2 linked regions of the Halioglobus japonicus genome follow. The protein of the gene in region 2 interacts with the protein of the main gene of each other region in a pairwise test. Links are inferred from orthologs where the notes say so. Each region holds a gene or a part of one and is shown on either strand. Other genes may lie near its edges.

Evidence for each region. Proteins that work in one complex are often made in the same cells at the same time.
Region 1: the proteins of gyrB (region 2) and gyrA interact in binary tests that used the Escherichia coli proteins (3 or more experiments, as listed by UniProt). The link is inferred for Halioglobus japonicus from one-to-one orthologs.

What each region holds. Positions count from the first base shown.
Region 1 is NZ_CP019450.1:3,302,729-3,308,116, forward strand. Bases 1,688-4,839 are described here. They hold gyrA (DNA gyrase subunit A), read right to left. Parts: upstream 4,525-4,839; coding sequence 1,888-4,524; downstream 1,688-1,887. Other genes in these bases: serC (3-phosphoserine/phosphohydroxythreonine transaminase), read right to left, coding at 1,688-1,813; BST95_RS15575 (TRZ/ATZ family hydrolase), read left to right, coding at 4,814-4,839. In the rest of the region: pheA (prephenate dehydratase), read right to left, coding at 1-729; more of serC, read right to left, coding at 734-1,687; more of BST95_RS15575, read left to right, coding at 4,840-5,388. UniProt on the Escherichia coli protein: A type II topoisomerase that negatively supercoils closed circular double-stranded (ds) DNA in an ATP-dependent manner to maintain chromosomes in an underwound state.
Region 2 is NZ_CP019450.1:613,200-619,561, forward strand. Bases 1,508-4,567 are described here. They hold gyrB (DNA topoisomerase (ATP-hydrolyzing) subunit B), read right to left. Parts: upstream 4,215-4,567; coding sequence 1,800-4,214; downstream 1,508-1,799. Other genes in these bases: BST95_RS02930 (midcut-by-XrtH protein), read right to left, coding at 1,508-1,645; recF (DNA replication/repair protein RecF), read right to left, coding at 4,251-4,567. In the rest of the region: BST95_RS02925 (reverse transcriptase domain-containing protein), read left to right, coding at 150-593; more of BST95_RS02930, read right to left, coding at 620-1,507; more of recF, read right to left, coding at 4,568-5,354; BST95_RS02945 (endonuclease/exonuclease/phosphatase family protein), read left to right, coding at 5,602-6,362. UniProt on the Escherichia coli protein: DNA gyrase negatively supercoils closed circular double-stranded DNA in an ATP-dependent manner to maintain chromosomes in an underwound state.

The sequences.
Region 1 (5,388 bases), 2.7 Mb from region 2 along the record:
AATTTCCAGGGCCATACGCGCGGCTTCGCCGTTGCTGCTGACAGCCTCGCGCTCGATGTCCGGCCAGTTGCGGTCGAGCCAATTGCGACACTGCGCCAGGGCCTGCTGGTGGGCGCAGATGCGCTTGATCTCACCCTTGCCCGTGTGGCCGGCCACCAACAGGTGGTGGGCTATGCCCATCTCGACTTCACCGGAGATCTTCAGGGAAGAATCCATGAAATTGTCCAGAGTGTGGCTGACCATGCCCTCAGTGGAATTTTCCACCGGTACCACACCGTAATTGCATTCGCCCGACTCTACCTGGGCGAACACAGAGGCAATCGTGCCCTGAGGCACGCAGACCGCAGCGTGGCCAAAGTGCTTGATGGCTGCCGCCTGGGTAAACGTACCCTCGGGGCCAAGGTAGGCCACCTGCAGCGGTTTCTCCAGCGCCAGGCAGGCGGACATAACCTCGCGGAAAATATGCGCCACGGTTTCACCCGCCAGCGGCCCCTGCTCGCGATCAATAATGCGCTGTAACACCTGGGCCTCACGCTCAGGACGGTAGTACACCACCTCGGCTTCCGCGTCGCCCGCTTCCTGGGCAGCCTGCACCTCGGCCAGTTTGATGTCGGCCACCCGCTGGGCACACTTGGCCCGACGGCTGATCAGTTGCTGGATTTCCCGATCAATCGCGTCGATATCGACGCGCACTTCATCGAGAGTACGATTGTCACCGTTGTCCGCCATGGGCTTACCCGTTGCGTTGCTCAAAGTCCTGCATGAAAGTTATCAGCGCGTCGACCGCGTCCTCACCCACTGCGTTATAAATGCTGGCGCGCATTCCGCCCACCGAACGATGCCCTTTCAGGTTGAGCAAGCCGGCTTCGTCAGCGTCCGCCAGGAACTGTTTGTCCAGGCCGGCATCAGCCAGGGTGAATGGCACGTTCATCAGCGAGCGGCTCTGCAACTCGACCGGGTTGGCGTAAAAATCCGACCCGTCAATCTCTGCATACAGTTTCTCGGCTTTGCGGCGGTTAACCGCCTCCATCGCCGTCAGACCGCCCTGCTCTTGCAACCAGTCGAACACAAGGCCGGCCAGGTACAGTGCAAACGTGGGCGGGGTGTTGTACATGGAATCGTTGTCCGCCGCCGTCTGCCAGTTCAGCATGGCCGGACACACCGCTTGGGCGTTGCCCAGCAGTTCGCGCCGCACGATGACAATAGTCAGGCCGGCAGGGCCAATATTCTTCTGGGCGCCGGCGTAGATCACACCGTAATCGTCGACGCTGACCGGACGGGACAGAATCGTTGACGACATATCCACCACCAGCGGCGCCGCCGTTTCGGGCACCCAGAAATACTCCACACCGCCGATCGTTTCATTGGGTGTGTAGTGCAGATAGGCCGCGCCATCAGTCAGATGCCAGCTGTCCCGGGGCGGGATGGTGGCAAAGTTGGTGTCTTCGGAAGAGGCAGCCACATTGACATTGCCGTAACGCTTGGCCTCGGCAATGGCTTTCTTGGACCATTGTCCGGTATTGATGTAATCCGCTGTGCCGTTGTCGCCCATGAGATTCAGGGGCACCGCCGAGAACTGGGTGCTGGCACCCCCTTGCAGGAACAGCACGGCGTAGTCATCGGAAATACCCATCAGCTCGCGCAAAGTCGCCTCGGCGCGCTCTGCCACACTCACAACTTCGGGGCTGCGGTGGCTCATCTCCATAATGGACAGGCCAGCGCCGTGCCAATCGAGCATCTCGTCGCGCGCTTTTTCCAGCACCGCCTCAGGCAGAGCAGCAGGACCGGCGCAGAAATTGTACTTGCGAGTCATAGGTCGGATCTCACTTTTAAGGTATCAAAACGGGGACTGCGGACAGACCCCCTTTAAAAGGGGGTCTGTCCCCATTATTCGGATTCGCTATCGACTGAAGGCTCTTCACCAGCTGAGGGCTCGTCAGCGACAGAACTCTCGACGGAAGCCTCAACGATTTCGCCTTCGAGCACCTCGTCATCTTCGGGCTCATCGATACGCTCAACGCTGACCAGCGATTCGCCATCTTTGGTCCGAATCACGCGCACGCCCTGGGTGTTACGGCCCAGGATGGAAATCTCATCCGCGCGGGTGCGTACCAGGGTGCCCTGGTTGGAGATAAGCATCAGTTCATCCCCATCAAACACCTGTACAGCGCCAACCAATTTACCGTTGCGCTCGGTGGTCGCCATCGCGATGACACCCTTGTTGCCACGACCCTTGGTGGGGAACTCAGTGACTTCTGTACGTTTACCGTAGCCATTTTCAGATACCGTCAGTACACGGCCATCTTCGCGCGGCACAATCAGGGAAATCATCTCGTGGCCATCGCCAAGCTTGATGCCGCGAACGCCCTTGGCGGTACGGCCCATCTTGCGCACGTCACCTTCCTTGAAGCGCACCGCCTTACCTTCACTGGAGAGCAGCATGACGTCGCAATCGCCAGTGGTAATCGCGGTACCCACGAGCACATCGCCTTCTTCGAGGTCGAGGGCGCGCAGGCCAACGGAACGCTGGCGTGAGAAATCGGTCAGGGCGGTCTTCTTCACGGTACCGTTGGCGGTTGCCATAAAGATGTAATAGCCTTCGGTGTACTCTTCCACCGGCAAAATCGAGGTGACGCGTTCGCCCTCTTCCAGCGGCAGCAGGTTAACCATGGGCCGACCGCGGGAATTACGCCCGGCCAGGGGAATCTGGTAAACCTTGAGCCAGTAAACCTTGCCGAGGTTGGAGAAGCACAGAATGGTTGCGTGGGTACTCGCAATCAGCAGGTGCTCAACGAAATCCTCGTCTTTCACTGCAGTCGCAGACTTACCCATACCGCCGCGGCGCTGGGCCTGGTAATCGGTGAGAGGCTGGGTCTTGGCGTAACCGCCATGGGAAATGGTGACCACGCGATCTTCCTCGGTGATCAGATCTTCCACCGTCAGGTCGTGCTGAGACGCAGTAATCTCGGTCTTGCGCTCGTCGCCATACTCGGTGACGACCTCTTCGAGTTCCTCGCGGATAACCGCCTTGAGGCGCTCCGGATCCGAAAGGATCTGCAGGTACTCGGCAATTTCACGCAGCTTCTCTTCAAACTCGTTGAGCAGCTTCTCGTGCTCGAGGCCGGTCAAGCGGTGTAGGCGCAGCTCGAGGATCGCCTGGGCCTGGGCCGGTGACAGGTAGTAGTTACCCTCGCGCAGGCCATACATGGGGTCGAGATCATCCGGACGGCAGGCATCGTCACCCGCACGCTCCAGCATACCCATGACATCGCCCGGCTCCCAGGAACGCGCCAGTAGCTTCTCTTTAGCTTCGGCAGAGCTGGGAGAGGCCTTGATCAGCTCGATAACCGGATCGATATTGGCCAGGGCGATCGCCAGGCCTTCGAGGATATGGCCGCGCTCACGTGCCTTGCGCAGCAGGTAAACCGTACGGCGCGTAACCACTTCGCGGCGGTGGCGGATAAATGCCTCAATCACCTCTTTGAGATTGAGGATCTTGGGCTGGCCGTCGACCAGCGCCACCATATTGATACCAAAAACAGACTGCAGCTGCGTCTGAGCGTAGAGGTTGTTCAGGACGACATCGCCCACCTCACCGCGCCGCAGTTCGATCACCACGCGCAGGCCGTCCTTGTCGGATTCGTCCCGCAGTTCGGTAATCCCTTCCACCTTCTTCTCTTTCACCAACTCGGCGATACGCTCAATCAGGCGCGCCTTGTTCAGCTGGTAGGGAATCTCGTGGATGATGATAGTGTCCTTGCCGCGTTTCTCGTCAGTGACCACTTCAGCACGGGCACGCACATAAATACGACCGCGGCCGGTGCGGTAGGCCTGGATGATGCCGGCACGGCCATTGATGATGGCCCCAGTCGGGAAGTCAGGCCCGGGGATATGCTCCATCAGGTCTTCGACAGTGAGTTCAGGCTCGGCCAACAGGGCCAGGCAGCCGCTGATAACCTCAGTGAGGTTGTGCGGCGGGATATTGGTCGCCATGCCCACGGCGATACCGGAGGAGCCGTTCACCAGCAGGCTGGGAATTCGCGTTGGCAGAACGGCGGGAATTTGTTCAGTGCCGTCGTAGTTGTCAACGAAGTCCACTGTCTCCTTGTCCAGATCAGCCAGCATCTGGTGGGAGATTTTCTGCATGCGGATCTCGGTGTAACGCATCGCCGCCGCATTGTCGCCGTCGATGGAGCCGAAGTTACCCTGACCGTCCACCAGCATGTAGCGCATGGAGAAAGGCTGGGCCATACGCACAATCGTGTCGTACACCGCGGAATCACCGTGCGGGTGATATTTACCGATCACGTCACCGACCACACGTGCCGATTTTTTGTAGGCCTTGTTCCAGTCGTTGTTGAGCTCATTCATTGCGAACAGCACGCGCCGGTGCACCGGCTTGAGCCCATCGCGCACATCTGGCAGTGCACGACCCACGATCACGCTCATGGCGTAATCGAGGTAGGATTGCTTCATCTCGTCTTCGATATTGACGGGGAGAATTTCTTTGGCTAAATCACCCATGAATGATGGTTTCCCACGGCCTATCCGGGAGGCCTTGTTCTAAATTAATTATGCTGCGATCGAGAGCCAGGGAGCGTGACCTTACGGCCTGGTGAAACGCCCCTAAACACCCCCGGACACAAACCGCCGATTATACGGAATTGACCGCGTAACTACCATGTTTTTGCTGAATTTCGCCGACATTTACGCCGCTCAGGGGGTATACTCTCGAGCCTTTGCCAGGCCCGCTACAAAGCGCCGGCCAAGCTGATGAAAAATTGACCACCAACAAGCCTGAACCGGGAGCGCAATGAGCCAGATACCGAGCCATGTGGACACCCTTATCCACGCCGATTGGGTCATCCCTGTCGTCCCGCGCGGCACCGTGCTTGAGGGCTACAGCCTGGGCCTGACCGACGATCACATCAGCGCACTGTTACCGCGCGATGAAACCACTGCTATCACTGCCGATGAAGTGCTGGAACTACCCGGTCATGCGCTGCTGCCGGGACTGGTCAATACCCATGGCCATGCCGCCATGAGCCTGTTGCGCGGCTATGCCGATGACCTGCCGCTCATGCCCTGGCTGGAACAACACATCTGGCCCGCCGAGGGCGCCCACGTGGATGCCGGCTTTGTCGCCGACGGCACGGAGCTCGCCATCGCCGAGATGGTCCGTTCCGGCACCACTACCTTCTCTGACATGTACTTCTTTCCCGACACCTGCGCTGCCACTGCACAGCGTCTGGGACTGCGCTGTCAGATCACTTTCCCGGTTTTGGATTTTCCGACGGCCTGGGCGCGCAATGCCGATGAGTACATCAGCAAGGGCCTGCGCCTGCGCGATGAGACCAAGCATCTGGACCTGGTCAATATTGCCTTCGG
Region 2 (6,362 bases):
AAGTTGGGCTCAGTTCTGAGCCCCGACTTAACTTCCCAAAGATTTCAACGCATTACTTACAAGCGGTTTGCGCTTTGACTGGGTTCGTTTAGTGACCGCTTACCAAGCGCAGCGGCTTTGCGGGGACCGACTGTAACCAACTGAGTCCGCTGTTAGCGGCCATCTATCTCAAGCCATTGGATGATGTGATGGACCGCGCTGGCATTGCCTATGTGCGTTACATGGATGACTGGGTCATCATGACGCCTCGCCGTCACCAACTCAGGCGGGGTATTCGCCTAATCCAGCAGACCTTGCAGCAGCTCAAACTCAGCACCCATCCAGACAAAACCTGGGTGGGCAAGATAGACCGGGGCTTTACGTTTCTGGGCTACCACCACACCCGTGCTGGCGTGACGCCAGCCAAGGACACCATCGCGCGCTTTCGTGAGCGAATCACCCAGCTTTATGAGCAAGGTGCGGGCCAAGCCCGCATTGGGGCCTACGCAACACGCTGGTGGCGTTGGGTGTGTGCGGGTTTACCCGGGACGCAGGTGCTGGTCGAACAGAAAGCCCTCACCGGGGCCACGAGCAGACCGTCACCCGCACCGTGACGTGACGTGCCGTGTGGCGCTATCCTTCATTGCTCGAAACAGTATAAGCGGGCGCTACCTGAACATGGGTTCTCGCGGGCAACTGTCCATTCGGCTGTGAGTAGGCCTGTGCCACCTAGCATACCGGAAGAAACATCTAACGGCGTCTCCCAACCGTCGCAAGTGGCGCCGACAGTGACGGTGCCGATGGTTGTAGAGCCAGTCCAGACAAGGGGCACGGTAGAGACTCTAGTACTTATCTCCGTGTATCGGATTGGGACACGAAACGAACCAGATACTAAACTTTGGAAGTCATCAGCGAAGATACTACCGGGAATGTCGACGTAAGGGACCGAGCTCTGTATAAAACGATCCCTGACGTCAACGGTGCTATCAGATAACCACGCTTTGAACTCGCCTGGGAGATTGGCCTCAACGGCAAGGGCGTTGCACTTCGCGTCCGCTCCTTCGAGACCTGTTCCCTGACCATTTTCCCGCAAGTCGCCCGTGTAAGTCTCGCTCGTCACAAATACCACTTTTTGAAACTCCGAGACACAGGCGTTTTCGATCATGCAGCTATCACCAGCTTCAAGTATCTGGCCCGACGAACACTCATTAACTGGGTCCTGAGAAATACAACTGGATTCAATGCTAATGGCATCTAGCTTCAGTGCCACACCTGAGGTATTACTGATTTCCACCGGATCGTCGGGTAGCTCAATGACTCCGCCTTCAGGGTTGTCCAGTTCAAGCATACTCGCCAATGCCTGGGGAATGTTCAGGCTGCCCAGTGCACTCAGGGTTAGACCCGCCCCCAGTAACATTACACTCAATAATTTACGCCCCTGCGGGCCGCGCAATACGCGATAACCTATCACCGCCATCAAGACGCCAAGCGGTATCAACAGCAGCGAAGGAATCGGCACGGGCACTGCCGGTGCAACCGAATCAACGGGAGTCGGCGCAGCGGTCACTGACGCAGGCCCATATGTCAGGGTACCGCTTGTTTGCGCGAATGCGACTGAAGAGAGGGTCAGCGATGAAATCGCCGCCCATGCGTGCTTGATGCTCATGGTATTGCCCCTGTTTGCTATTCTGTTCTTTGAGACAAGGCGCTGCCTTCCATGCAGTTGATATAGCAGTGCTGCTATGTCTGTTTCCACCCGGAGTTTAACTGACAACGCAACAATAGTGAGCCGCGTTTCGGCTTGATAATAGAGCGCAACATTATACGTCCAGGTTAGCTACCGACAGGGCATTCTCTTCGATGAAATCGCGTCGCGGCTCTACCTGATCACCCATTAGGGTGGTGAAGATCTGGTCGGCGGCAATCGCGTCCTCAATGGACACCTGCAGCATCCGGCGCACCTCTGGATCCATTGTGGTTTCCCACAGCTGCTCCGGGTTCATCTCACCCAGGCCCTTATAGCGCTGAATGCTGTAGCCGCGACGCGCCTCGTTCATCAGCCAGTCCAGGCCTTCGGCAAAGCTCTGGGTGTTAAACACTTTTTCACCGCGCTGGAAGTAACCCTCTTCTTCGATCAAGTTATTCAGGGTGTTACCCAGTTCCACCATGCTGCGATACTCGCCGGAACCAAAAAACTCGTGGTGATACTCGGTTTCAGATTCCACGCCGTGAGCCAACAGCTTCACAACGGGGAAGAACAGGCTGCGCTCGGTGTCCTTGCGCACTACTACAGAGTAGCTGCTACCCTTGGGTGCAACGGTGAGTAAGCGCTCACTCAAAGTCTCTGCGAAAGCAGTGACCTTGGCTTCTTCGCGCATCTCTTCCTGGGTGAGAGAATCACCGTAAACCGTTTGCCACAGAACATCCGGGGCATACAGACGGCTCAAACGATCAATGGTCGCAGCGACGTCACGGTATTGGTCTACCAGCGCCTGCAGGCCTTCACCGGAAATGGCCGGGGCATCGGGATTAACAAAGATCGATGCGCTCTCCAGGGCTGACTGGGTCAGGTACTGATTAAGTGCTTCGTCGTCCTTGAGATACTGGTGCTGCTTGCCACGAGCGATTTTGTACAGCGGTGGCTGGGCAATATACACGTGGCCGCGCTCAATCAATTCACGCATCTGACGGAAGAAGAAGGTCAGGAGCAGCGTACGGATGTGAGATCCGTCAACATCAGCGTCGGTCATGATGATGATACTGTGGTAACGCAGCTTGTCAGGATCAAATTCTTCCTTGCCAATACCGCAACCCAGAGCGGTGACAATCGTGCCAACTTCTGCCGAGCCCAGCATCTTGTCAAAACGGGCCTTCTCGACGTTCAGAATCTTACCTTTCAAGGGCAGAATCGCCTGGTACTTACGGTTCCGGCCCTGTTTGGCTGAACCACCCGCCGAGTCACCCTCTACCAGGTAGAGTTCCGACAGGGCAGGGTCCTTCTCCTGACAGTCAGCCAGCTTGCCCGGCAGCCCCGCAATATCCAGCGCACCCTTACGCCGGGTCATCTCGCGCGCTTTACGCGCCGCTTCACGGGCACGGGCCGCATCCAGCATCTTACCGACAACCGCTTTAGCTTCCTGGGGGTTTTCCAGCAGATACTCGGCAAAGCGGGCGTTCATCGCCTGCTCAACCGCCGTTTTAACCTCGGAAGAAACCAGTTTGTCCTTAGTCTGGCTGGAAAACTTGGGATCCGGAACTTTCACCGAGATCACAGCGGTCAGGCCTTCCCGGGCATCGTCACCGGTTGTGGATACCGTGGCTTTTTTGGCCAGGCCTTCTTTCTCGATATAAGCATTGAGGTTTCGGGTCAGTGCTGCACGGAAGCCCGCCAAATGGGTACCGCCATCACGCTGGGGAATATTGTTGGTGTAGCAGAGAATGCTTTCCTGGAACGAATCGTTCCACTGCAACGCCACCTCAACACCAATGCCTTCATCCATATCGACCTGGAAGTAAAAGGCCTTGTTGATGGGGGTTTTGTTCTGATTCAGGTAATCGACAAAGGCGTTCAGGCCGCCTTCGTAGTTATATGTTTCTTCATTACCACTGCGCTCGTCTTTCAGCACAATGCAAACACCGGAGTTCAGGAAAGCCAGTTCCCGCAAACGCTTGGCGAGCTGGTCAAAGTGGAACTCGATGTTGGTGAACGTCTCAGAAGAGGGGTGGAAACGAATGGCGGTACCGGATGTATCGGTGTCGCCAATCACGGCCAGAGGCTCATCGGGCACACCATGGCGGTATACCTGCTCGTAGAGCTTGCCTTCGCGACGAATTGTCAGGGTCAATTTGGAGGAGAGGGCGTTAACCACAGACACACCAACACCGTGCAGACCACCGGATACCTTATAGGTATTGTCGTCGAACTTACCCCCGGCATGCAGTACGGTCATGATAACTTCCGCCGCAGAGACGCCTTCATCGTGCATCTCGGTGGGAATACCGCGTCCATCATCGCTAACGGTCACCGATTCATCCGGGTGAATAACGATTTCAATCTTGCTGCAGTGGCCAGCAAGGGCCTCATCAATGGAGTTATCCACGATCTCAAACACCATGTGGTGCAGGCCGGTACCGTCATCAGTATCACCGATGTACATTCCGGGGCGCTTGCGCACCGCATCAAGGCCTTTCAGTACCTTAATACTGGAGGAATCGTAATTTTGTTCTTCGCTCATGAATCACTCTCAAGATTGCTTCTATTTATAACGAGATCACCGCGCTTCAACGGCTGATACTCCACCATGTTCCACGTGGAACATGGTAAATTCGTCCCCGTCTGCCACGGGCCAAACCGCGGCGACATCTTCGCTGTCCACACAGGTGATAAATACCTGGGCTTTCATTCCCGCCAACTGCTCACACACGAGGCGACAATGTTGTTGATCCAGCTCTGAGGGCAGGTCGTCCACGAGGTAAGTACAACGCCCTCGTCCTTTCTCAGTTAACAACTGCCCCTGGGCAAGCTTCAGACCACAAACCACCAGCTTTTGCTGGCCCCTGGACAAGGTATCTGCAGCCAAGTGTCCACCGATCAATACTCTGATATCCGCACGCTGAGGGCCCACGTGGGTGTAGCACTGCTCACGGTCAGAGGGTTCACTGTTTTCCAGCGCCCGGATATATGACAGCTGCTTGTCCCAACCCTGTCGAAAGCGCAATTCCAGCCCTGCCAAGGAAGGGGCCAACTGCGCAATAATGGCCTGAAACCGCGGCTCAAGCAGTTCGAAATAGGCTCTGCGATAGGTCGTTATTATCTCGCCGCAGGCCGCCAGTTCACGGGTCCATACGGCGAGTTCCTCAGGGGATAGTTTACCACGGCGGAGCAGCATATTGCGCTGTTTTATACCCCGCTGAAAGCGCTGCCACTGGTCAAAGAAACGATGTTCCACGTGGAACACACCCCAGTCGAGATACTGCCGACGAGCTGAAGGTGACCCAGTTAAAAGGTCAAAGCTGTCGGCATTAATGACTTGTATGGGCAACTGCTCTGCCATAGCGGCAACAGTTCGCACCGGCCGACCACCGAGCTTAAGAGTTACATCTCCGGTCAGCTCGCGCTGTATGCCCAGAGGCAGACTGCCGGGCTGCAGTTCACCAAACACCGTCGTCTGACTCTGGCCGTGTGTAATCAGGGACTTGATGCTTCCGCGAAAGGAACGCGCCATACCCAGTAAATGTATCGCCTCCAGGATGCTGGTTTTTCCGCTGCCATTTGGCCCATAAAATACATTCACCTTGCGCAAAGTATCGATCTTCACCTGCTGAAGATTTCGCACATTATCAATGTGTATTCGCGACAGCGAAGCAATGTTCATCACAGCAATAGATTCTCCGGCAAGTGATCGAAAAAATCACCTGAAAGTTTGAATTTATCCTTTAATATCAATATTTTAGGTTTTATGCGTCTTGGGTTTTTTGCTTGATTTTCACCGCTTCGGCACACAAACGACCGTGCTCTAGTTTACCGTACTTTGTCACTGCCCCCGAGACCTACCATCTGGATGCTGCAAACGACTTGGCGCTCGTTTTGACGGGTTACCGATACACTGCTGTAATGATGATATGATCCGCCGCATCCACCTCTGCTGCTTACTGCTTCTGGCTTCAACAAGCGCTTACTCAGCAGAGTCCTACTGCGAGCTCGGCACCGACCCGGCTAACGTTTTCCGCGGTTCGACCCTTGATGTGGCGACACTCAACATCGCCCATGGACGCGGCACCAAATTGAACCAGCTGTTGCTCCGACAAGCCTCGATCAAGGAAAACCTGGATAGGGTCGCTGCAACCGTTAACCGAAGCCGTGCGGCCGTGGTGGCACTCCAGGAGCTGGACGTCAATTCTCGCTGGGCTGGCAACTTTGATCATGCAACTTATCTGCTCGAGTCCTCCAACGTGGCGTGCAGCACGCTGGGGCTGCACGCCCAGAATTGGCTGCACCAGTTCGGTACAGGATTGCTGACAACCATGCGCCTCTCCGAGCCGGTAGCCACCGTATTTGAACCGACTCCACCGACCACAACGAAAGGACTCATTGCAGCTACCCTGCGATGGGACGATGGTCATTCGGAGCGCGCAGTACGAATCGCATCGGTCCACCTGGACTTTTCGCGCAAGAATGCCCGTCAGCGGCAAATAGAGAAAATTATCGCCGCGGTCCACGCGACGCCACTCCCGATGATTATCATGGGAGACTTCAACGAAACCTGGAACAGCAAAGATTCCGTTATCCGTCGCCTGGTCGACGAGGCAGGGCTGGTGGCCTTTAAACCTGACGCTGCCAATTTAGCGACCTACAAAACAAAACGATTGGACTGGATTCTCAT